Regions from separate parts of the Oceanobacillus sp. FSL W7-1293 genome, predicted to be linked through region 2. Evidence: a T-box and tRNA genes for the amino acid it is inferred to sense, from the RefSeq annotation. Region 2 holds a T-box; the other holds one or more tRNA genes.
The links. The T-box of region 2 lies ahead of tyrS (tyrosine--tRNA ligase). A T-box ahead of a tRNA ligase gene usually reads a tRNA of that ligase, here a tRNA-Tyr.

Region 1 (11,974 bases), 1.7 Mb from region 2:
TTCCACCGTGACTTCTTCCACATTTCCTGTGGCAGTGACATCCTCAGGAGCTTCAATGTCAATAGGCACGTCATGCTCTCCTGATTCTAAATCAGATAAATCCAGTACGGCGTTGATATCATCTGCCGTTAAACCATTGACCACCGATGCATCTCCTGTCACTTCCACTTCTAATGCAGGATCTGCATAAGATGCTTCCAATCCATTTGCTAAGCCTTCTTCTTCTAAAGCTACATTCTCGATTACATTTGCTCCTTCTACTTCTACCGTAACTTCTACCTCTTCTGTCTCCGGCGCTTGCACGTTTTCCGGTAAATCAAGCGGTACTTCAACTGTGCCGGATTCTTCAATCTCGGATAAGTCCAGCGGCTCGGTAGTCACTTCTGAAATATCCTCCAGCACGTCACTTTGAGAGTAAATCTCCACTTCCTCTTCATTTGGAGAAATAGAGTCCAGCTCAAGGTCTTCTTCCAGCTCACCTGTTGTCTCTACAGAGAGCGGTACAGACTTGCTTGGATTGTCGACTTCTACAGAGACCTGAACACTTTCAGGGTCTAATCCGACATTCAATTCATTTCCTTGTACATCATATACACTTATCGGAAGCTCCCGATTATTAATTGACTCATCGACACCTTCCATATTCACATAGGCCCTTACAGAGCCAATCGATTCAATGACACTTGCTGAGCTTGTGATCGTTATCGTTTCCGGATCGACACTGTAATCGACCACTTCGTAACCATCTGCCATCAGGTCTTGATTAATCAGATCAGCAGTTACAGTAAACTCTTGAGATGCCCGTTCTTCAATGGTGACTTCTGCTGTTTTCGGCTCAATAAATACTTCCACATCTCCTGCTATATTATGCTGCAGTTCAACAACATGCGTTCCTTCTTCTAACCCTTCTAAGTCAACGTACACATCAAAATTACGTTGAAGTATGTACGGTGTCATACTGCCTCGATTCCCTTGCAAAGTGACATCGACCTCTTCTGGAACATCGCTGACAACATAGCTGTCGCGGTCAATACGGATATCCACTGGAATTTGTTCCAAGGTTTCTGTGGAAGTGGTTGAACCAGAAAATGTTGAATCGGAATTTGGTGTTTCGGACACATTGACAAAAGCATAGAGTGTTACCGCAAAAGCTAAGGAAAGAATACGGACAAACCACTTACTCTTAAACCAATTATCCACGCTTACCAGTCCTCCGTTTCCATGATTTTTTTTCAGAGGCTTTCGGCACGATTGATAAATGCGTTAAAAGCATTTCTCTTAATTTTTCTTCATCGATATCACGATGCAGCTCTCCATTTTTTGTACAAGAGACGGCACCTGTTTCCTCAGAAACAACAATCGTTAACGCATCTGTTACTTCACTGATTCCCATTGCAGCACGGTGCCTTGTTCCTAACTCCTTGGAGATAAATGGACTCTCAGATAAAGGCAGGTAGCAAGCCGCAGCTGTTATCTCTTCATTTTTTATAATCACTGCTCCATCATGAAGCGGTGTATTTGGTGTAAATATGTTTGTCAGAAGCTGGTGAGTAAGCTTTCCGTTGATTGGAATCCCTGTTTCCGCATAATCCCCAATTCCTGTTTCTCTTTCAATGGAGATAAGCGCACCAATTCTTCTTTTACCCATATAATTACAAGACGTAACGATAGCCTCAATTTCATTTTGTATAATTTCTTCTGCAGAGCTTCCCGATCTGGCGAAGATATTTCCTCGTCCCAGCTGCTCTAATGCTCTTCGCAGCTCCGGCTGGAATAAAATAACAATTACAATAACTCCCCAATTAATAACTTGGCCTGTGATAAATTGGATGGTTTGTAAGTTTAACAGCATACTTACTCCCCACACAACCATTACAACTGCTATTCCCTTTAACAGCTGAATAGCCTTTGTTCCTCTGATCAGCATGATTAATTTATATAATACATACCAGACGAGAGCGATATCAACGCCAATTCGCAGCAGATCTAAAAAGTCAAATCCCCCATCAAGCATGTGCACACATCCTTTACCCAATAGAATTACCTGTTTGTTTTAAACATTATCTTAAAAGCAATTATTTCTCACGGAGAACTGCCCGTAAAATTCCCGCCTCTAAATAGAGAATGGACTCGGTTTATTTAAGCAGGAGATAACGTGAGTCAGCTCTCTGAATCCTTCAGCGGAGGGAAAGAACAAATTCCCGCTGAAGAAAGTTTCGTTTTATATTAACATGAACTATTATGAATTACAGTCGATAATTATTATATCATAAATTTGTAAAAACAGACCTGTCTGTAGTTTATTATTTTCTTTAGAAAATGGAACATCCATTAAAATGTGTGTTGGAAAAACATGCCAGATTTGATCACTCCAACATCCTGAACCAGCTGTTTTTTCATGATCAATGGAACAGGCATGTTTTACCCCATTATGACAGTTTCTTTCGCCCAAAAAAAGAGAGCGACATCATCTCGCTCCTTTTTTCATTGTTTTATCTTAAAATGCGAATAATCCTTTAAAGAAATTCTTTATATGATACCATATCCACTCAAACGTTTGGTCTATGGTTTCCAGCTCTCCGTTGACTCCTCCTGCAGAGGCCATCAGGCCGCCGCCTTCAAGCTCCGATTCGCCGTCTAAAAGCTCTCCATTAAACAAGGTAACATTGCCGTCAACCGTTCCGAGCACTAATAAATCACCGTTTTTCACGTAGACGTCTCCGGAAACAGTGACACCCTCCGGCACAATCACAGTGTCTCCATCAACGACAAGCTCTTCCTGTGCAGAAACAACAAGCTGATCCGTTCCTTGATTAAACGTGGATGAAAGACTGCCTATCATCAACAAGAAGAAAATGGCTGCTGCAACAAGGATTGGATGATGTTTAAACCAGCGCTTGTACTTTACCGATTTCTTTTCTGTCGGCAATTTATTCATAACGTTTTCTGTAAAACCAACCGGGGCTTCCATCCGTTCCGCACTTTTTATTAAAGCAATGGTTCGATGAAGCTCATGAAAATGCTTCTGACAATCTTCACAATCCTCCAGATGCCTTCTTAGTAAGCTTTCTTCGTCTGCGGAAATATCCCCATCTAAATAGTCATGCATTTTTTTTATATACTCTTTATTGCAGCTCACATCAAGCACGCTCCTTTACACATGTCGAAGCCTTTTTCTCAAGGCCTCTCTTCCACGATGAATCCGCGTTTTTACCGTACCAAGAGGAACATCAAGAATTTCACTGATTTCCTTTAGTGAAAATTCTTCCAGGTACCTGAGCATGATAATACTCCGATATTTAGAAGGAAGCTGAGAAATTTCATGATGAATATACCGCTGCAGTTCTCTGCTCTCTACTTCTTCCCCAGGCAGACGTTCCGTACTGGCAAGCTGCGAATACATATCCAAACCTTCTGTCCCTTTTACTTCTGCATCAAGATGAAAGTCCGGTTTACGCTTGCGCATGCGGTCAATGGTTAAATTCGTAGCTATGCGGTATAACCATGTAGAGAATTTTCTGCTCTCATCAAATGAATCAATATTCACATATGCACGTATAAACGCTTCTTGTGCAATATCTTCCGCTTCGTGCTTATTACCCAGCATACGGTAGCAGTGCTGGTATATTTTATCTTGATAAAAGGATACAACATCCGAAAAAGCAGATTGGTCTCCTTTTTTAACTTCCATAATCTTTTTCTTTATAAATTGGTCCATCTAATTACCTCCGCACTATGCGGTACTCTCTATACGAAACAACCGCTTGTAAGGTTTCACATTTTAAAAAAGAATGTTTATTTTTTTTCCGACAGGGTATATCTAACGATAAGTATACTAAAAAAGGAGTGAAATTTGTGGATAAAAAATCGTTATTCATGGAGATTGAACAATGCAGAGAAGAAATGCTGACATTGTCTGAGAAGCATGGATTAGACTCAGAACCTGTCTTGTCCACAAGCGAAAAATTGGATGCATTAATCTTTGCTTATTTAAAAAAATCCTCTTAAATCATCCTTACTCTATTTTTAAAGACATCTCCTGTGTATGTCTTTTTTTGTTACATTTCCTACCCACAAACATCTCTATGTAAATTTCCCCTAACCAACTATATCTCTATGAATAATAATATCTTATTTTGTCCTTCACTTCATTAAACATTTTTTATTTTTTATAAGAAACTTGAAAATATTTGAAAGATGGTATCAGGATTCCTGTGATTTACATGCAAAAAGAAAAGAACCGATTTACAATGCATCGAATTGCAAAACGGCTCTTCTTTGTTGTTTCTAAAAATTCTTAAACAGAATCATTCTCTTTCATTACTGTCTCTCCGCCGATAAAAGGAGATAACGTCAAGGCTTTAATTCCTGCTTCTTCCCAAGCAAGTGCTAACTGCTCTGCTGCTTCCTGCGAAGGCATAAAAGCAATTCCGCAATCTCCGCCTCCAGCTCCAGAAGGCTTCCCAGCGCCTCCTAAATCCTCTGCCAAGTTACATAAGACGGTTAAATCAGGTGTCTCAATATTTGTATTTGCTGCTTTCCCTACTTGATTCAGCGCTTTTCGATTAGCCTTTATCCCAGCAAATAATTGATTGATACCATTATCTTTTGCGCCAGTTAAAAATTGAGATACGGCATGTTCACTATCTTTCAGAAATGCCGCATATGCTTCCGCATTATTTATTTTCAATAATCGCACCTGGTTCACTAAATCTTTCGTAGATGCGGCACTGCCTGTCCAGCCTACACAAAAGTAAACATTCTCTGGCAGCGTAATCGGCTTCGTTTTATAATATTTCCAATCCTTCTCTACGACTTCTGAAACAGAATCTGCTTTCTGGTATGCTTCAAGAAGCCAATCTGCTTGAAAAGAAGAGAATTGAAGCAGTCCGCCATAAGTGGATGCAGCGATATCTGCTCCCGATCCGTTCCCTTGCGTAATCACATGCGATATCGCAGCCAAACGGAATATGATATCTTTTTCAGCCAATCGCGGAGCCTGAAAACGTAAGACTCCCGCCACGATAGAAGTAACAATTGCTGCACTGGAGCCTAATCCATATTTCACGCCAGAGGCATCATCCAGCTCACTGCGTGTAGAAACATGCATTGGAAGAACTGGCAGTCCTTGTTCTTCCAGATAACGATAAGTGACCCGGAGTGCACCCTTTACAAAAGACAGCCGGGGGTCATCTGATTCAATATGTATATCTGTCTCTCGCCAAGACCATGGGACCTTATGAAGAGAAAAGTCCGAAAGAGTCAGCTGGTGGCTATCGGCTTCCGATACCGTTGCATAAACAAAACGGTTCACAGCCATTACTGCCAGATTCTGATAAGGCTCTAATACGGCAAACTCTCCCGCAATCATTAATTTTCCTGGTACTTTGACCGTGATTGATTTTGCCACCATATTATCCTCCTATCTATAACTTATTCCGCTTCCAGGCTTGCTGATAATGATATCTTCCACGCCTTCTGTGGCCTGCAGCTGTTTTTTTAATTTATCTTCATCTTCTGGTAAATATAAAACTTTGACATTTGGGCCAGCATCAATCGTAAAAAAGGCAGGAATCCCTTGTTCTCTTAAGGATTGTACCGTCTGCATCACACGCATTGTCGTATCCTGCCAGTAGGTAAACGGCGGGTTCGCTCCCAATGTGGTTGCATGCATTCGCATGCAGTTCGCCTCTGCGACACTCCCCATTTTCTCAAAATCTTTTACTTTAATGGCCTGTTTTATTTCTTGCAGATCCTTTGCTGTCTGCTCTAGCCAGCCTGCATAAAAAGGAGATGTTTCTACGGTACGGCGCATCCCCTCTCTGCTTGAGACCTTTTTCTCTGTTTTTGACAAGACGACAGCAGCAATGCGAATATCCCAGTGTGACTTATCAGCAATTTGCACAGCAAACGAATCGGAGCCATCTTCCCGTTCCCCCATTTGCCATTCAACAAAACCGCCGAAAATCGAACGGGAAGCAGAACCAGAGCCTTGACGAGCCAGCCTCGATAATTCCGTATCATCTAAGGAAAGTCCGATTGCTTTGGAGCTTGCTGCAGCTAATGCTGCAAGACCAGATGCAGAGGAAGCAAATCCGGCAGCAGTAGGAACATGATTCACAGATTGAACCTGTGCATAGATTTCCTTTCCAGAAAGAGCACGCACCTTATCTAAAAATACCGCTACCTTTCCAAGCGCATCTCCTTCTACATTCTGTTCATTCAAACGAAAGGAATCTTTTTTTAACCCTTCCTGAAAATGAACGGTTGTCTCTGTAGAAAAACCATCTAATGTCACGGAAAGGTTACTGTTGGCAGGAAGAATCAATGATTCATTCCGCTTCCCCCAATACTTGATTAAAGCAATATTCGTATGCGCTCTTGCTGTTGCCTTCATATTATTTGAATCTCCTTTTCTACAATCCCTGTCAAATCATTCTTTTCGTGCGGCTCCATTTAGCGGGGGAAAAACCCCGCTGAATGAAGTATCACTTTATTTTTTCAGAACAAATGGCCAGACTGCCGCTGCGCCAAACCGGCGTAATTTTTCTGCCAGCTGCTTTGAATGAACTTCATTTTGCGCAAGCGCAATGATACAGCCGCCATTTCCGCCGCCTGTCAACTTCGCACCCAAAGCCCCTTCTTCCCGGGCAAAGCGAATCAATTTATTTAAACCGGCATCACTGACTCCTAATGCTTCCAGTTCTTTTTGTGCTTCATTTAACAGTTGACCTAAAAACTGTTTACTTGCTTTTTCTAATGCATCTTTTGCATGATGCGTTAATGCTCCGATCCGTTCTATTTTGGAATGGATACGCTGCGGAGCGGCTTTTAACAGATTTGCTACCGATTCAACCGATGTACGTGTATCCCCGATTCTGCCGGAGTCTGCAACAATAAAATGCAGGTCTTCTCCTAATTCAATGTGCTCAACAGGACTTCCTTTTTTATACCACACTGGTTTATCGGAAGTGATCGTTAAGGTATCCAGCCCGCTTGGCGCTCCATGCGCATAGGTTTCTGCCACATTCGCTAATTGCAGCAAATCTTCTGTCGAGCATTCCTTATCGCAATAATGGAATAAAGAGCGAATAATAGAAATAGCTACAGATGCACTTGAACCAAGACCCTTTCCTGGCGGTACCGAAGAATTAATCCGTATTAACAAATCTTTATAAGGAATCCCGAGATATTCACAAGAACTAGAGACACATTCTACGATTCCTTCCAGCTCTTTCGGGGCATGCCGCAATGGTCCATGATAAAAGGCACTGTCCATTTTCACCGCTCCAGGGACATACTCAATTACCGTCTCTACGCCAATTAAAGGAAATGGAATAGCAATTGCCGGCTGTCCGTGTACAACCGCATGCTCTCCAATTAAAATGACCTTACTATGAGCTACGCCAATAGCTGTTTTTTCCGACGCTGTTACTTTTTCTGCACTCATTGTTTATACTGTTCCACCAATTCTTTAGCTTTTCCCACACGGATTTCTTGTTGTTCTACTAATTGTTTTGCTATCACATCAATCATCTCCCCAGTTGCTCCGCCAGCTATCGCAACAGAACGTGAATGAAGCGCCATATGCCCTTTTTGAATCCCATCTGTCGCCAACGCTTTGAGCGCTCCAAGATTTTGAGCAAGACCAACTGCTACAATTACCTGCGCAAGCTCTTCTGCTGATTCAATTTGCATAACGGATAAAGAAAAATCAGCTAATGGGTGCACACGAGTCGCTCCCCCGACAGTTCCTACCGACATTGGCAACTCAATTTCACCAACGAGATTACCTTCTTCATCCTTTGACCACATAGTCATGGAGCCATAATGACCATTTCTGGCAGCATAAGCATGTGCTCCTGCCTCTACTGCCCGCCAATCATTTCCTGTCGCAATGACAACAGGATCAATCCCGTTCATAATCCCTTTGTTATGCGTTACCGCACGATACGGATCAGAGGCAGCAAATTCATACGCATGGATGACACCATCTCTGACCTCTTCTCCAGCAAACGAACCTGTTTTTAGCAGGTGCGGAGGAATCACGCATTTCGCTGTAACAAGGCTGCGATCGGCATAGTTCGATAAAATACGCAAATGCACTTTTCCTTTGGTTATTTCTTCTACAATCGGCGCAATCGATTCCACCATGGTATTAATCATATTCGCTCCCATGGCATCACAGGTGTCTACATAGATATGCATGACCAGCATTTTGCTATAAAACGATGCATCGTCCTCATTCAAAAGCCGTACATCTAAATCTTTCACACCGCCGCCACGACTGACAATGCTTGGGTAGGCATCATCGGCAGCTTTCATTAATGTATCTTTTTGATGAAGGATTTGCTGCTTTGCTTCTTGAAAATCCGGACATCCAACCACCTGAATCTGCCCTATCATCAGTCTTTCTTTTGATTCTGTCCGAAAACCGCCAGCCTCTCTGACTATCTTCGCAATATGACTGGCAGAAGCAACAACAGAAGCTTCTTCGATAGCCATCGGTACTACATATTCTTTCCCGTTTATCAAAAAGTTTAATCCCAATCCGAATGGTAATTGATAGGTACCAATGACGTTTTCAATCATATTATCTGCTTTTCCTACCGTAAGCGCATCGGCGTTAGACAAATTTTGCGTTTCTGCATCTGTTAGAGTAAAGGCCTCACGTAATAATGCCCGCCTTTCTTCTACCGTCATATTATAAAACCCTGGTATCCTTGAAGAGGTCATGCCTAGCTCATCCTTTTTATTTATCATATCTGAAATATGCTTTTTTATTACAATGTACTAAAATAAACTATTTTGATTATAACACGAATTCTATCGTTTTTTCATTCAGAAGATACTTATTTCGTGACTGGAACTATGTTCGCAGCATTACCGTAATGCATTGGTGTTTCCAGCTTCTAACATATACCAAAAACGCTGGACTGCTCAGACTATGGCAGGCTCTTTACTAATGGCGAACTGTTGTTCAAATAATATGAGATTTTTATCCTGATAAAGAAAAAAACGAGATAAAATTATCCCGTTTTTCTGTGTTTTATACTTGTCATACTTGTAGTGAGCCATGAAGGATTCGAACCTTCGACCCTCTGATTAAAAGTCAGATGCTCTACCGACTGAGCTAATGGCTCCTATGATAAGACAGGTCATTATGTATAGTCCCCTGTCCATAAAAAAATACTATTATCAGTAATAGTATTATCATGTATTTCTTCTAAAAAATAAAAATGGCTGGGCCACCAGGATTCGAACCTGGGGTACACGGGATCAAAACCCGATGCCTTACCGCTTGGCTATGGCCCAATAAAAACATGGTGGAGGGGGGCAGATTCGAACTGCCGAACCCTGAGGGAGCGGATTTACAGTCCGCCGCGTTTAGCCACTTCGCTACCCCTCCATAATATTGTTAACCATATTATCAATTATATACATGAAAAAATGGTGCCGGCCAGAGGACTTGAACCCCCAACCTACTGATTACAAGTCAGTTGCTCTACCAGTTGAGCTAGGCCGGCATGATGGTGGAGGATGCAGGGCTCGAACCTGCGACCCCCTGCTTGTAAGGCAGGTGCTCTCCCAGCTGAGCTAATCCTCCATTTGGTGACCCGTACGGGATTCGAACCCGTGTTACCGCCGTGAAAGGGCGGTGTCTTAACCGCTTGACCAACGGGCCATAATGCGTTTCTGAGAGGCTTTTTGAAAGCATCTCTCGCAAACTGACGAATTTTATTATATCGAGGAACCAACCGTTTGTAAAGGGAAAAATGAAAAAAACTTTATTTTATTTTTCAAAAGCCGCTAAAACGCTCCTCAAAACCTGTTATAACAATATTTCCAGAGCTTAATATTTCTTATTTTGACTCGTTTCTTCTATAGTATAAAACCAGTGGCAGTATCTATTTTTCTATAGCAGGAAAACCCTGACACTCTTAATTAGAAAAGAAAAACAGTATATAACTTTATCACCTGGTACTAATCCGTTATAATAGATGCTAAGTTAAATGTTGAATGGAGGATACGTATGACAAAATTATTAGAAGGTAAAAACATTGTTGTAATGGGCGTCGCTAACGAAAGAAGTATTGCTTGGGGTATTACAAAATCTCTACATAATGCCGGAGCGAACCTTATTTTCACCAATAGACAGGAAAGATCCTACAAAAAATTAGTAAAACTTTTAGAGAAGCATGAAATTGAACCAAAAGCAATCATCTCTTGCGATGTTGAATCCGATGAAAGTATCCAGGGAGCCTTTAATGAAATAAAAGAAAAAATCGGCGTGATTCACGGCTTGGTTCACTCTGTTGCCTTTGCTAAACGGGAAGACCTGCAGGGTGAATTTGTCACTACTTCCCGCGATGGTTTCCTGCTTGCTCAAGAAATCAGCGCTTATTCCTTAGTAACCATAACAAATGCTGCGAAGGAACTGATGACTGAAGGCGGTTCGATCGTTACCCAAACTTACATCGGAGCAGAACAAGTCGTTCCCGGCTATAACGTGATGGGTGTTGCTAAAGCTTCTCTGGAAGCAAGCGTCCGCTACTTAGCTGAAGATGTGGGCAAAGACGGTATTCGCGTGAACGCTGTGTCGGCCGGTCCAATCCGAACACTCTCTGCAAAAGGAGTAGCTAACTTCAACGAAAAATCTCAAGTTGTGGAAGAAAAAGCTCCGCTGCGCCGCAACATCGACCAAGAGGAAGTTGGAGATGCAACATTATTCCTTCTTAGCGAACTGGCACGTGGAATCACCGGCGAAGTATTGCATGTAGATGCCGGATTTAATATTATTGGCGGCTAATCTCTCAAAAACTGTCTCTCTTCATTATTTAAGAAGAGGCAGTTTTTTTTATTAAATAAATCCATGTTCTCTACTACGTTTAATCACTTTTTATTCCGGGAACAAGTAGTAATGGATATTCAAAAAGGCTGATAACGTGTGTTGAATATTCTTTATTGAAAAACAAGCAAAGGGGTGGAGAAAATGTATAACTATATACAGCATTATATTAACGGTCAGTGGGTTGATTCCACTGGAAACGAAACAATTGATGTAATCAACCCTGCAACAGAAGAAAAAATTGGTGAAATCAGCTCTGGTACCAAAGAGGATCTTGATAAAGCAGTTCAAGCTGCACGGGATGCTTTCCCAGCATTTTCACAAACAACCAAAGAGGAACGTGCTGATTTATTAGACCGTATCGCAGATGAATATGAAAAACGAAAAGATCAATTTATTGAAGTTATCATGGCTGAGCTTGGCTCTCCAGTAACATTTACAACCAACGTGCAGTATCAGATGGGATTAAATCACTTCCGGACAGCAGCAAAGCTCGTACGTGATTTTGACTTCACAGAAAACCGGGAAAACTCCTTTATTCAAAAGGATGCGATTGGCGTCGCTGGTTTAATCACGCCTTGGAATTTCCCGACAAATCAGGCGTCTACAAAGCTCGCTAGTGCGTTTGCAGCAGGCAGCACCGTCGTATTAAAACCATCAACAGAAACACCTTTCGCAGCTGTCTTATTAAAAGAAGTGTTCGAAGCTGCCGGTGTTCCAAAAGGCGTATTCAATCTGGTAAACGGTACTGGCTCTACCATCGGTAACGGCATCAGCTCTCATCCAGATATCGACTTTGTCTCTTTTACAGGCTCCGGCGGCGTAGGTACGAAAATTATGGAAAACGCCGCTCAAGATATTAAAAAGGTTTCCTTAGAGCTTGGCGGTAAATCGCCAATTGTCGTATTGGATGATGCAGATGTGGATTATGCTGCAAAAACAGCTATTTCCCATATCGCCGGCAATACAGGTCAGGTATGTACTGCAGGAACGCGCGCGCTCGTTCCAAAATCCATGCATGATGATTTTATCCAAGCGATTAAAAAACATCTTCCTGAGTACCCTGTAGGCGATCCAAAAGATGAATCTACTTTCACTGGACCGCAAGTATCAGAGGATCAATGG
Region 2 (11,974 bases):
TTCCAAGCACCTGCATCGCTTCATCTACAATCGTGATATGTCTGATTTTATGCTTTTCCAACAGCTGCAGTGCTTCATTAATCGTTGCACCTGGTGGAAGCGTTATCATATTCCTGTTCATTAATTCTTCAACTAGCATAGTAGAATCCCCCTTCAGTTATATCTCTGTTAATAATGATTCGGACCTAAAAAACGCAATTTATCAAATCGCTCAATGGATTTTTGCGGCACATTACTTCCTATTCGGACCATCAAGCAGTTAGCCGGATGAGAGTTTATCTCCGGTTCATCTGTAGGAGCTGGAAGAAGCCCTCCGGCTGCCATCATCTTTTCCATCACTTTCCGATAATCCCAGATACTTAATTGACTGTAATCCAGGTCCCAATGCCAATAATATTCTGTAGAAATGACAATATAATTTTCCATGTAAGGGTCCTTCATGGATTGCCGGAGAAGTGTAGACCCGACGCCGCCTCCCCGATATTTCCGGATAATCTCAATGGCGCCTAATTCAATTAAATCCTCCATATTGAACTTGGACCATCTTTCCAATGGATCAGGATGCAGGTAAGTCACATAGCCGATAATGGTATCTGTTGTACGTGCAATGATAATTCTGGACTCTTCCAGCTCTGCGATGTCTAAAAGCGCTTCAAATTGTTTGTCAGCAGGCCGAAATGCGGTTAATTCATCATGAAAATGATATTGTTCTAACTGGGAGCGTGAAACAGGGCCTTCAATTGTCAGCAGACCTGCCTCTGTTTCTAAAAGGATTGAATCAAATTCCTTTATATGTTTCATCCATCCACCACCTTTATGAGATACAAAATGCTCTTACTATCCATTATACAGAAAATCACTATGTTTTTTTAGTATTTTTTGATAATTGTTAGAAAGCTTATTGCAGATAGCAAAAAACTTCACTCTAACAGGGGACCCCTTATAAAGTGAAGTTTTATTAAAATTTATATCATTTGTTAATCGTCATCGTCTGAACTGGATGAGGACATACTGGCTGGTATGCCAATTCTCAGCCATTTATCTGTTTCTGTTCGTGGATAGAGCATGGAAAAATCGTCCATTTCATCATAACCATTTTCTCTCAGCCAGTCAGGGTTGAACATAATCCCGTTGCTTCTGCTGAAGGAACTGCCGTCGTCATCCGATTCTAAAACGCGTCTGCTGCCTCTGGTTAAGCTATTATCCTCTTCAGTCGGCACATGACGGGAATCAAATAAGTCTGTTTTTACCAGACCTGCATCTTCACATAAATCGGATGGGAGCATTCCTGAAACAGCACAATAGCTTCTTTCTACAATGCCGTCCGGACGTTCAAACGTTGATTCCGGTGTTACCAGGACAGGGTCTACCTGCGCGGCGGCATTAATGACCTCTGCCCACAACTTCATATTCCGCTGACTGTACGTCAGATGATACTCATGGTTAATGGATGCCGGTGTTTCATAGCCAATCCACGTCCCAAAGGTAATATTTGGATTTGATGCAACAAACCAGGCATCATGATAATCCTGAGATGTTCCCGTTTTTCCAGCCCAGTCGACATTTGTATTTTGAAGCTGGGAATTCACGAAATGACCTGTCCCGTTATCAATTACATCCCGCATCATATCGACTGTCAGATAAGCTGTTTCAGGTGAGAATACTTCCACAGGGTCTGTTTCATGCTCATAAATCACATCGCCTTCAGCGTCCGTGATTTTATCAATCATATAAGCATCTGCAAACTTTCCGTTATTGCCAAAGGTGGCAAAAGCATTGACATTTTCTTCTACAGATATCCCGTGATCCATGCCTCCTATAGATAGAGATGGAATAACATGATCACTTTCTGTTAAAGAAGTGATTCCCATCTTTTCCAAGTATTCTGCAGCAGGATCATTATCTATTATTTCCATATACACGGCTGCAGCCGGAATATTATATGAATTGGCAAGTGCGGTACGGGCAGAAACCAGCCCATAATTACCGCCCCCATAGTTTCCTGGAGAAAATGATCCGCCAGCAAATGATCGCGGATAGTCTGCAATAGGCGATCCCGGCTGAATAACGCCTTCTTCCATCGCAGGAGCATAGTCAAGCAAAGGCTTGATGGTACTGCCGATAGAGCGTCTTGTATCCGTAGCGAAGTTCACCTGATGATCTTCATCAAATCCGCGTCCGCCGATAAATGAGATAATTTTACCGCTGTTATTTTCGACCATAATTGCGCCTGTCTGAATTTCTTGTGTTACTTCATATTCTTCTCCATCACTGTTTGTAGCGGTAAACGTTCTGGAGTATCCATAATCTGAATAATTGTCTGCAGCTTCTTCCATGGCATCATAGATTTCTTTATTAATCGTTGTATGGATTTGATAGCCGCCGTCACGCAATTCTCTTTCTGTGCGCTCTGCATATTCAGCTCGCAGATCGTCATCCTCTGCCAAATCTTCCTCAGTAACCCCGTCTTCTTCCATTAATAAACCTTGAATGATATCTTTGGTCCGTTTCTCTACTTCATAAGTGACATATGGATATTCGTCTGTTGAAGAAGGAATCGCATCAATAAAGTCGCTGGCAATATCATAATTGGCGGCTTCTTCGAGTTCTTCATCCGATATAAAATCCATATCATGCATTCGGTTTAAAACAGTTCTCATCCGGCTGATGCCAGCTTGTAATTCTTCTTCAGACTTTCGTTCACCTTCCGCTGTAAAAGGTGTGTAGGAAGAAGGGCCTTGCGGAAGCCCGGCCAGATAAGCAGCCTGAGGAAGTGTTAATTCAGATGCCTCTACACCGAAAATACCTTTAGATGCTGTCTGTATACCTGCAATATTACGGCCGGATGAATTTCTGCCATAAGGAATAATATTTAAATAAGCTTCGATGATTTCATCTTTTGTAAAATAATTTTCCAGCCGCATTGCTAATAATATTTCTTTGGCTTTCCGGTCAAAGGACACTTCGTCTGTTAGAATTTGATTTTTGATCAGCTGCTGTGTCAGTGTGCTTCCTCCTGTTTGGACAGAGGAATTTAGAAATTCCTGTGCCGTCGCCCTTAAGATCGCTTTTGGCACCACACCGTTATGTTCGTGGAAATATTCATCCTCTGTTGCGATAACCGCGTCAAGCAATGTAGGTGAGATATCATCGAGCCCTACTTCTTCCCGATATAAATCACTTCGGATATCTCCCAAGTAGACATCATTAGCAAAATAAATACTCGACGTCTCCGAATAATTGTAAATATCATCTGCCATGGATGCTTCACTTCGTAATGGCTCATCATAAACCAGAGAGGCAAAGTACCCAAGCCCGATTCCGCCGGCAAAAATCCCGCCGATGCCGACAAGGACAATGACAAATAATACAATATTCCAAACAACGTCGTATGTAACTCGTGATGCCTGCTGGAGGATACCTTTTTTCCACCAGTCTTTAACAGTATTAAAAAAACGTTGCAGTTTTTCTTTCATAATAGACATTAGACCTCCTATTTCAACATTTATTATAACATAGAGAAAATACAGTTTGGTAGTGAGACGGAAAAAGGCTTGCATAGAAGGAGTATTTATGCTATGAATAGTATCATATGAATTTAAATTTTTATGAAAGAAACATGGAAGGATCGAAGTAGCAGTGTGAATCCCTGTCTTAGAGAACTGACGGATGGTGCGAGTCAGTATACATTCACTTGCGAATTACAATCTGGAGTTTTTCTTTTTATTATTCGCGTCATGGAGGCTGATAATAAGAAGAACGGTGACAAACATCGTTAACAAACCTTAAGCGGCTATTTTATAATAGCAACAAGGGTGGTACCGCGAATCCAACTCGTCCCTTTCTTACCAGAGAGGAGGCGGGTTTTTTTATTTTCCTAAAAAAGGATGCTCCAAAAGTGGGGAACAGCCGGCGTTGTCAGTAAAAAGAAAATACAAATAAGCAGGAGGAAATAATATGAATATCTTACAAGACTTAGAAAACAGAGGATTAGTAAATCAAGTAACAGATCGGGATGGATTAAAAAAACATCTTGAAAATAATCAGGTGACCTTATACTGCGGTTTTGACCCGACAGCGGACAGCTTGCATATTGGACATTTAGTTCCTTTAACGATGCTGCGCAGGTTTCAGCGGGCTGGACATAAGCCGATTGCTTTAGTCGGAGGGGGAACCGGGATGATTGGCGATCCAAGCGGCCGTTCAAGTGAACGCAGCTTGAATACAGAAGAGGTTGTTTTTGGTTTTACGGAAAGTATTCAAAAGCAAATTGCCAAAATTGTAGATATGGATGATACCTCCAGCGATAATCAAGTTGTCTCCCGCAACAACCATGATTGGTTGGGAAATATGACAATCATTGATTTCCTTCGCGGAGCAGGAAAGCATTTTGGAATCAATTACATGCTGTCCAAGGATTCAGTTGCTGCAAGGCTCGCGCAAGGGATTACTTTTACTGAATTCAGCTACATGATTCTGCAATCTCTAGACTTTTTACGATTATACGAAGAAGAAAATTGTACATTACAAATTGGCGGAAGTGATCAGTGGGGGAATATCACAGCAGGGTTAGAGCTTATCCGCCGTTCCAGAGAAAACCAAGGAGAAACTGCTGAAGCATTTGGCTTAACTGTTCCTTTAATCACAACAGCAGATGGAACAAAATTCGGAAAAACGGCCGGGAATGCCGTGTGGTTAGATGCTGAAAAAACGTCTCCATATGAATTTTACCAGTTTTGGATCAATGCCGATGACCGCGATGTGATTCGTTTTATCAAATACTTTACTTTCTTATCTGATGAGGAAATTGCAGAGCTGGAAAAAGAAGTAGAAACACAGCCGGAAAAAAGGGCAGCACAACGCCGGCTGGCAGAAGAAATGACTCGCAGCATCCATGACCAGGCAGCTTTGGATCAGGCGCAGCGAATTTCTGCGGCATTATTCAGCGGAGATATCAAACAATTAAAAGTAGATGAGGTAGAACAAGCGTTTAAGGATGTTCCCAATCATGATACGGGGAAAGAACCTTCCAGCTTAATCGATTTATTAGTGGATGCTTCTATCTCTCCATCGAAGCGGCAGGCAAGAGAAGATGTGAAAAATGGAGCTATCTACATCAACGGAGAACGTGTTCAGGATTTGGATTACGTGGTAGATGAAGCGGACCGTTTAGGTGATGCTTTCACGGTTATCCGCAGAGGAAAGAAAAAATATTTCTTGATTCGTTTTCAATAATAAGAAGAAAAAATAGATTTGACGCTGTGATAACGTCAAATCTATTTTTTCCTCCAATACAGTACATGCAGCGAAGTATATATTTTATTTGTTGTAGAAGAATAAAGCCAACGTGCCGGGACCTGAATGCGCGCCAATCACGGAACCAACCATTTCAATAATAATATTTTCTTCTTTGACATGAAACGTATCCTGAATCATTTTGGAAAGCTCCTGTGCGCGAGGTAAATCATCCCCATGGCTGATTCCAATGGTTTGATTTTGGAAATTGCTGCCCCGCTTTTCCATAACCTCTATCATGCGCTTCAGCACTTTCTTCGTCCCGCGAATTTTTTCTAAAGGAATCAGCTTTCCTCCATCGACATGCAGAAGAGGTTTGATATTCAATAAGCCGCCGACAAAGGCTGCTGTCTTGCTGACACGGCCGCCGCGATATAAATACTCTAAATTGTCCACAGTGAATATATGCTCCATCTGTGCGGCATTTTTAGCGGTTTGCTGAATGATTTCATCAAAAGGGATATCCTTTTTAGCCATTTTAGCTGCTTCCAGCACGACTAGACCGAGGCCCAGTGAAGCACATTTGGAATCAATAATGTGCAGCTTTGCTTCAGGATATTTTTCTTTAATTTCTTGTTCAACCATTTTAGCTGCTTGGCAGGTCCCGGATAATTCCGATGAAAAAGCGATATAGAGTAGAGGCTTGCCAGCTTCCGCATACGAAGTGAAGATTTCTTTAAACTGGTTTGCTGATGCCTGCGATGTTTTTGGTGTCTGTCCTTCCCGCATCGCATTATAGATTGTCTTCGGTTTAATATCGACACTGTCCCGATAATCTTTTGATTCAAGATGAACAGTTAATGGTATCATTTCAATACTATATTCGTTATAATAATGTTCGGATAAATCACATGCGCTGTCTGCCAGAATGGTGATTGCCATTTTAATCACATCCGTTTCTATTTAAATAAGATTTAATTATAAGTTTACGTTTAATTGAATATTTAGTCAAAAATTTAATAAAGGAGGCTGTTTTGTGTTTTATATTGAAGCTAAGAGGATAAGTATAGTTATACTTGGAGCATTATTAAATGCTGCATCTTTAAACTTCTTTCTTATCGGTGCAAATGTCTATGCCAGTGGATTTACGGGAGCGGCTCAGCTATTATCCAGTATTTTTAATGATTTCTTAGGAATCGGCTTATCCACAGGTATTTTATTAGCTCTTTTAAATATTCCAGTTTTGATTTTAGGATGGTTAAAGGTAGGAAAGGGATTTACTGTTTACAGTGTAATATCAGTATTTTTCTCCACATTATTCTTAGAAATTTTACCGCTTGTTTCTATCTCGAATGATATCATTTTAAATGCTGTATTTGGCGGTGTTATCGCAGGAGTCGGTGTTGGTATTACATTAAAAGCAGGTGCTTCTACAGGCGGTATGGATATTGTGGCAATGATATTATCCCGTCTGAAAGATAAACCGATTGGTAACTACTTTTTAATTATGAATTCCATGATTATTGTTATTGCAGGTGTTTTGTATGAACCTGAAAATGCTTTATACACCATGTTGACGCTTTATGTGACAACCCGTGTGATCGACACCATTCATACACGCTATGAAAAGGTTACCGCGTTTATTGTTACTAAGAAAACGGACGAGCTGCAGAAAGCCATCCATGATACGATGGTTCGCGGGATTACGATTTTGCCTGCAAAGGGAGCGTATACGAAAACAGATAAAAGCCTCATGTATCTCGTTGTAACAAGATATGAATTATATGATTTAGAAAGAATTATCAATGAAGTAGATCCAGAAGCATTTACAAATATTGTAGAAACTGCTGGCGTATATGGGTTCTTTAGAAAAGATTAAAAAGGTGTGTATATGTATGAAACGTTGGTATGCTGTTATTGCTGTGCTCGTACTATTGGCAGGCTGTGGGAATAGAGATGAGGAAGTCATTGAGCCGAGTGCTCCGGATGAAAATAATGAAACGACAGGTACGGTAATGTTCCAGGAAATTGACATTACAGCAGATGGAGAACAATTCCATATCGTTGGTCAGGTAAGAACAGATGGAAATGCTTTTTTCTATCGAGTTGAACAGGATGGAGAAACCATTCAAGAGGAAACAACGGTAGAGCTGGAAGAAGCAGACGCAGGTTCTTTTCAAAGCTTTCAAATCATGGAGACGTTCTCCGAAGATACGCTTAGTCATGAGGAGCCTCCATTCGTCGTAATGTATGGAAAAGATGAAGATGATAATGAGATTAACGCAAATTATGTACCGATAGATACAGAAGAATAAGCTGTTTTTTGCTAGTATTATTTAAAATCCCCGGATTCGCTAGACCACAAGCGGTTCCGGGGATTTTTTAAATAACAAGAAAGAGGCTGGGGAGCTCCCAGCCTCTTTCTTAATAGCCGAATTTCACAAATATTTCTTCCACCTTGGGATTAATATTCTCCCAGTCAGCGTCAAAATGTTTGTTGACTGTAATAAAATTTTGATAGCCAAATACGTTATCAACATCTTCCAGTTTCATTAATTCATTTAAAATTTCATGCTCGCTAACATCACCGGGCATAACAGAAATACTGTTTGTCCCAGAAAAAATAACACTATCTGATGTGTATTTCATTGCATTTGGATTTGGTGTTGGGGAAATATGTACTGCCATATGAGTACCTCCTCATTTAATTGTTCGTAAGTTTATATTAACAGAAAATCGAAAAGAGATAAAGAAAAGGAAGGCTGCATATGTTTTAGCTGCAGACTTCCTTCTCAATAACCGTTACACAAGGCTGTTTTTCTTATGAAGATTTAAATATTCTTCTAAAAATATACTGATGCCATCTTCTTCATTTGTTAAGGTCTGGTGCTTCGATACAGAGACAAGCTCGTCAATCGCGTTTCCCATCGAAACACCGACGCCGGCATAGTCAATCATCTCTAAATCATTGTCCTCGTCGCCAAAAGCAATAATATTTTCACGGGCAATATGATATTCATCAGCAATAGCTTTTAGCCCGACTGCTTTATTCATGCCTTTTTTGATAATTTCAATGATATTCCATGGAGCTCCCCATTTACGATGCTCAATGACTTCCGCATGGTAATCATTTAAATGATCCCGCAGCTCCTCCACCTGCGAAGCATTAGGATGAATAAGAACGGAAGTCGGGTCATATTTTAATTTAGATTTAATATCGCCGATAATATATGGTGATTGCTCGGGGAAATCTTGAAAGATAGTCATAATATCTTCACTGTATTGATCTAAATAAACTTGGTCTTGAACTTCAGCTAATATATTTTTTACTTCGACTTCGTTGGAAACATCAATAATCCGATGTGCGGTAGTCAGGGGCATTGGCGTGTGAATACCTTTCCAGCTGGTATCCAGAGGATGGTGTACAAGCGCTCCATTGAAGTTTACCATCGGTGTTTTTAATTGGAGTTCCTGATAGTATTGAATACTGGCACGTCCGGGTCTTCCGGTGGCAATAACAACCACATGGCCATCTTCTATTGCTTGAAATATCGCCTGCTTATTTCGAATACTGATTTTTTTATCATCTGTCAATAACGTACCATCTAAATCCAATGCGATTAAGTGTCTGTTTTTATTTTCCATTCTGTCACCTCTCATTTGATTTTTATGTTACCATGATTTGAAAATATGTAAAGTAAAGAAAAATTAAACAAAAGCTGCATTGTTTGCGAAAGATATTACAAAAACTTTACAATAGAGATAGTACGTTGATAAGTGAAAGGAAGCGTGTCAGAAATGATAGGAATTTATCAGGAACCAATCGAGGGAATACCTTGCCTGCATGTTGTCGATCAAAAATATAGTGGGACAGAACGGCCGACGGTTATTTATTACCATGGTTTTACAAGTGCGAAGGAGCAAAATTTACCGATAGCCTACATGCTTGCTGAAAAAGGAATTCGGGTGCTTCTGCCAGAAGCGTTGCATCATGGAGAAAGAAATGCCGGATTATCAGATGAAAAGCGGCAGCTTGCTTTTTTTGAAATCGTGTTAAAAAATATTCGTGAGCTGGAAATAATCCGAAAATACTTATTAGAAAATAAGCTTCTAAAAGAAAATGCATTAGGTGTAGCGGGGACCAGCATGGGAGGCATTACAACAAGTGCTGCGCTTGTCAAATATTCCTGGGTGAACGCAGCGGCTGTTATGATGGGAACCCCTAAACTGCAGGCATATGCGCACCAATTACTGCAGTATGCTGAAAAGAATGAGAAGACTCCATTTACACAAGAAGATTTGGATGAGCTGTTTGAACACCTGGCTGAATTAGATTTATCTGCCCACATGGAATCACTTCACGAACGTCCGTTAATGTTCTGGCATGGGGAAAATGACAAAGTAGTTCCTTATGAACAATCGCACTCCTTTTATCAAACAGCCAAGCAGGCTTATAAAAAGAAAGACCATTTGCAATTTATTGGCGAAAAAGGCAGAGAGCATAAAGTAAGTGTACCGGCAATGCACAGCGCAACGAATTGGTTTGAGCGGCATTTGTTGTAAAATGATTTAATTACATGTTAAAGTATGATTTAATAGAAACAAGGGAAAGGAGGATGACACGTATGGATGAAGCGATGAAAGAGAATCTAATGGGTGCATTAGAAAACGTTATTGATCCGGAACTAGGTATTGATATTGTCAATCTTGGTTTAATATATGATGTAGATTTGGATGATGATGGCTTGTGTGTAGTTACGATGACATTGACTGCAATGGGATGTCCTTTATCTGCGCATATTGAGGCAGATATCAAGCATGCTTTATCAGATATTCCAGAAGTAAAAGAAACAAAAACAAATATTGTTTGGGATCCGCCTTGGGGTAAAGATAAAATGTCCCGTTATGCGAAGATTGCCTTAGGTATTCCAGATTGATAAAAGAGAGCAGAATATAAACAAAGGCATCCGTCTAAAAAAGAACGGATGCCTTTGTTTATACTTATAGATTATTATAAAAAAATCAATACAAGAATACCGACGATGACACAGTAGTATGCGAAATATTCCAGTTTCCCGTGTCGCATCACGTTCATAAACCATTTAAGTGCAAAATAGCTGGCAATGAAGGACGTAATAAATGCCACCAGATAAGGCGCCCATAGATAACTCATTGCCGGGTCTCTGGCGATTTCAGGTATTTCAAGAATACCTGTACCAAGACTTACCGGAATATAGAGCAGGAAAGAAAATCGTAAAGCTGTTTCCTTCTTCATGCCGACAAGCATCGAAGCAACGATAGTCGCTCCGGATCTGCTGATTCCCGGCGTGACAGCAATTGATTGAACCAAGCCCACAATGATGGCATCTTTTGTTGATAAATCTCCATCCTGTTTGCGTCCTCTGAGATTACGGATAATCCAAAGAGCAAGAGCGGTGATTAATAAAGTAATCCCGACTACATTCGTTCCGCTCAATGTTTCGCCAAGTGCATCTCCGAATAACACGCCGATAATCCCGACAGGAATGGTTGCGATGACGAGATAAACAACAAACATAAAGTCGCTTTTGACCGTTTTATCTCCTTTGAATAAGAACTTCCATGTACTGACGATTAAACGTATAATATCTTTGCGGTAAATCAGCATTACAGCCAAGAGAGAAGCGAAGTTAACAAAGATTTCAAAAGAAAGCCCTCTTGCTTCAATATTAAACAACTCTCTGGCAATGATTAAGTGTCCGCTGGAGGATACCGGTATTGGTTCGGTGACACCTTGAACAATACCAAGAATAAAATACTGGATTAGTGTCCATAAATTACTTAAAGCGTCCATGTTTTTATACCTTCCTTTATTTTTTCTTCTATGATTGTACAGTTATTTCTTAAAATAAACAAAGCAGAACTACAATCAATTTTGTCCATTCCAATTTATTAGCCTGTCCTTATATGTAAATATGCTAAAAATGATAAGCATAGAACGTTTTCTTTAATTAAAAAGGCATTTTAGAAATATAGAAACCCCTTGCCGCATAGAATAAGACAAGGGGTTTTACCTACTTAGTGTCTTCTTTCAAAACCAGACCAGCTAAAGCAAAAACGAATATAGAAAAAATACCCGCTACAATCAGTGCATCACGAACAATAAATGGTGCTGCGCCCATGCTTGTCAATACATAAGAGACTGCTAAAGAGATAGCTACAGCCCAAAAAATAGTTGCTATAAAACGCATAAGTCCACCTCACTTTACTACCTTTTCTAAGCATATCATAAATACTATTTTAACATGAAAAGCTTTTTGTTGCTGTAAAGAATTTAAAAAAATCATGAAAATTAATGGTTCTTTACCTGAATATGACTATAAAGGAGTGTTTTCCTTGCGTGTATTCGTTACTCCCCACAATCATTGGATCGGCTACCATATAGTAACAGGGTTATTAGATGCGGGCTGTCAAGTCAATGGAAAGCGGGATAATCAAATCGATTCTGGACTGGAAGATTTTTTTGGCAGGAACAGTCATTTTCAAGAAACGGATCAAGTGACAAGCCCATATGATTTGGCTATTATCATCAATCATCATTCCGAGATAACGGATTTGCCGCAGTATGCTAAAAGGATATTGCAGATATATACCGATGCAAACGGACATAAGATATCAAATTATGCAGACACAACGGTGATTTCCGCTCCCTATCTTATTGGGGAAGGAATGGAAATGAAGGAAAATGGATTGATTGCAG

Region 1: it encodes a tRNA-Tyr, which carries the amino acid that the T-box ahead of tyrS (tyrosine--tRNA ligase) is inferred to sense. The anticodon was not compared.

Annotation. Positions count from the first base shown of each region.
Region 1 is NZ_CP150212.1:262,636-274,609, reverse strand. It holds gene MKY65_RS01475 (CdaR family protein) at 1-1,200, opposite strand, end outside; gene cdaA (diadenylate cyclase CdaA) at 1,193-2,014, opposite strand; gene rsiW (anti-sigma-W factor RsiW) at 2,498-3,139, opposite strand; gene sigW (RNA polymerase sigma factor SigW) at 3,155-3,718, opposite strand; gene MKY65_RS01455 (aspartyl-phosphate phosphatase Spo0E family protein) at 3,856-4,008, shown strand; gene MKY65_RS01450 (phosphomevalonate kinase) at 4,298-5,413, opposite strand; gene mvaD (diphosphomevalonate decarboxylase) at 5,423-6,397, opposite strand; gene mvk (mevalonate kinase) at 6,494-7,450, opposite strand; gene MKY65_RS01435 (hydroxymethylglutaryl-CoA reductase, degradative) at 7,447-8,736, opposite strand; tRNA gene MKY65_RS01430 (tRNA-Lys) at 9,071-9,143, opposite strand; tRNA gene MKY65_RS01425 (tRNA-Gln) at 9,241-9,315, opposite strand; tRNA gene MKY65_RS01420 (tRNA-Tyr) at 9,325-9,409, opposite strand; tRNA gene MKY65_RS01415 (tRNA-Thr) at 9,452-9,527, opposite strand; tRNA gene MKY65_RS01410 (tRNA-Val) at 9,532-9,607, opposite strand; tRNA gene MKY65_RS01405 (tRNA-Glu) at 9,611-9,685, opposite strand; gene fabI (enoyl-ACP reductase FabI) at 10,034-10,810, shown strand; gene MKY65_RS01395 (aldehyde dehydrogenase family protein) at 10,994-11,974, shown strand, end outside.
Region 2 is NZ_CP150212.1:3,371,326-3,383,299, reverse strand. It holds gene MKY65_RS16580 (acetoin utilization AcuB family protein) at 1-139, opposite strand, end outside; gene MKY65_RS16575 (GNAT family N-acetyltransferase) at 169-801, opposite strand; gene MKY65_RS16570 (transglycosylase domain-containing protein) at 978-3,485, opposite strand; T-box leader at 3,612-3,845, shown strand; gene tyrS (tyrosine--tRNA ligase) at 3,958-5,235, shown strand; gene MKY65_RS16560 (DegV family protein) at 5,320-6,177, opposite strand; gene MKY65_RS16555 (YitT family protein) at 6,272-7,114, shown strand; gene MKY65_RS16550 (hypothetical protein) at 7,131-7,550, shown strand; gene MKY65_RS16545 (NifU N-terminal domain-containing protein) at 7,660-7,923, opposite strand; gene MKY65_RS16540 (Cof-type HAD-IIB family hydrolase) at 8,038-8,880, opposite strand; gene yjfP (esterase) at 9,034-9,798, shown strand; gene MKY65_RS16530 (metal-sulfur cluster assembly factor) at 9,861-10,172, shown strand; gene MKY65_RS16525 (undecaprenyl-diphosphate phosphatase) at 10,247-11,068, opposite strand; gene MKY65_RS16520 (DUF2929 family protein) at 11,289-11,465, opposite strand; gene MKY65_RS16515 (hypothetical protein) at 11,611-11,974, shown strand, end outside.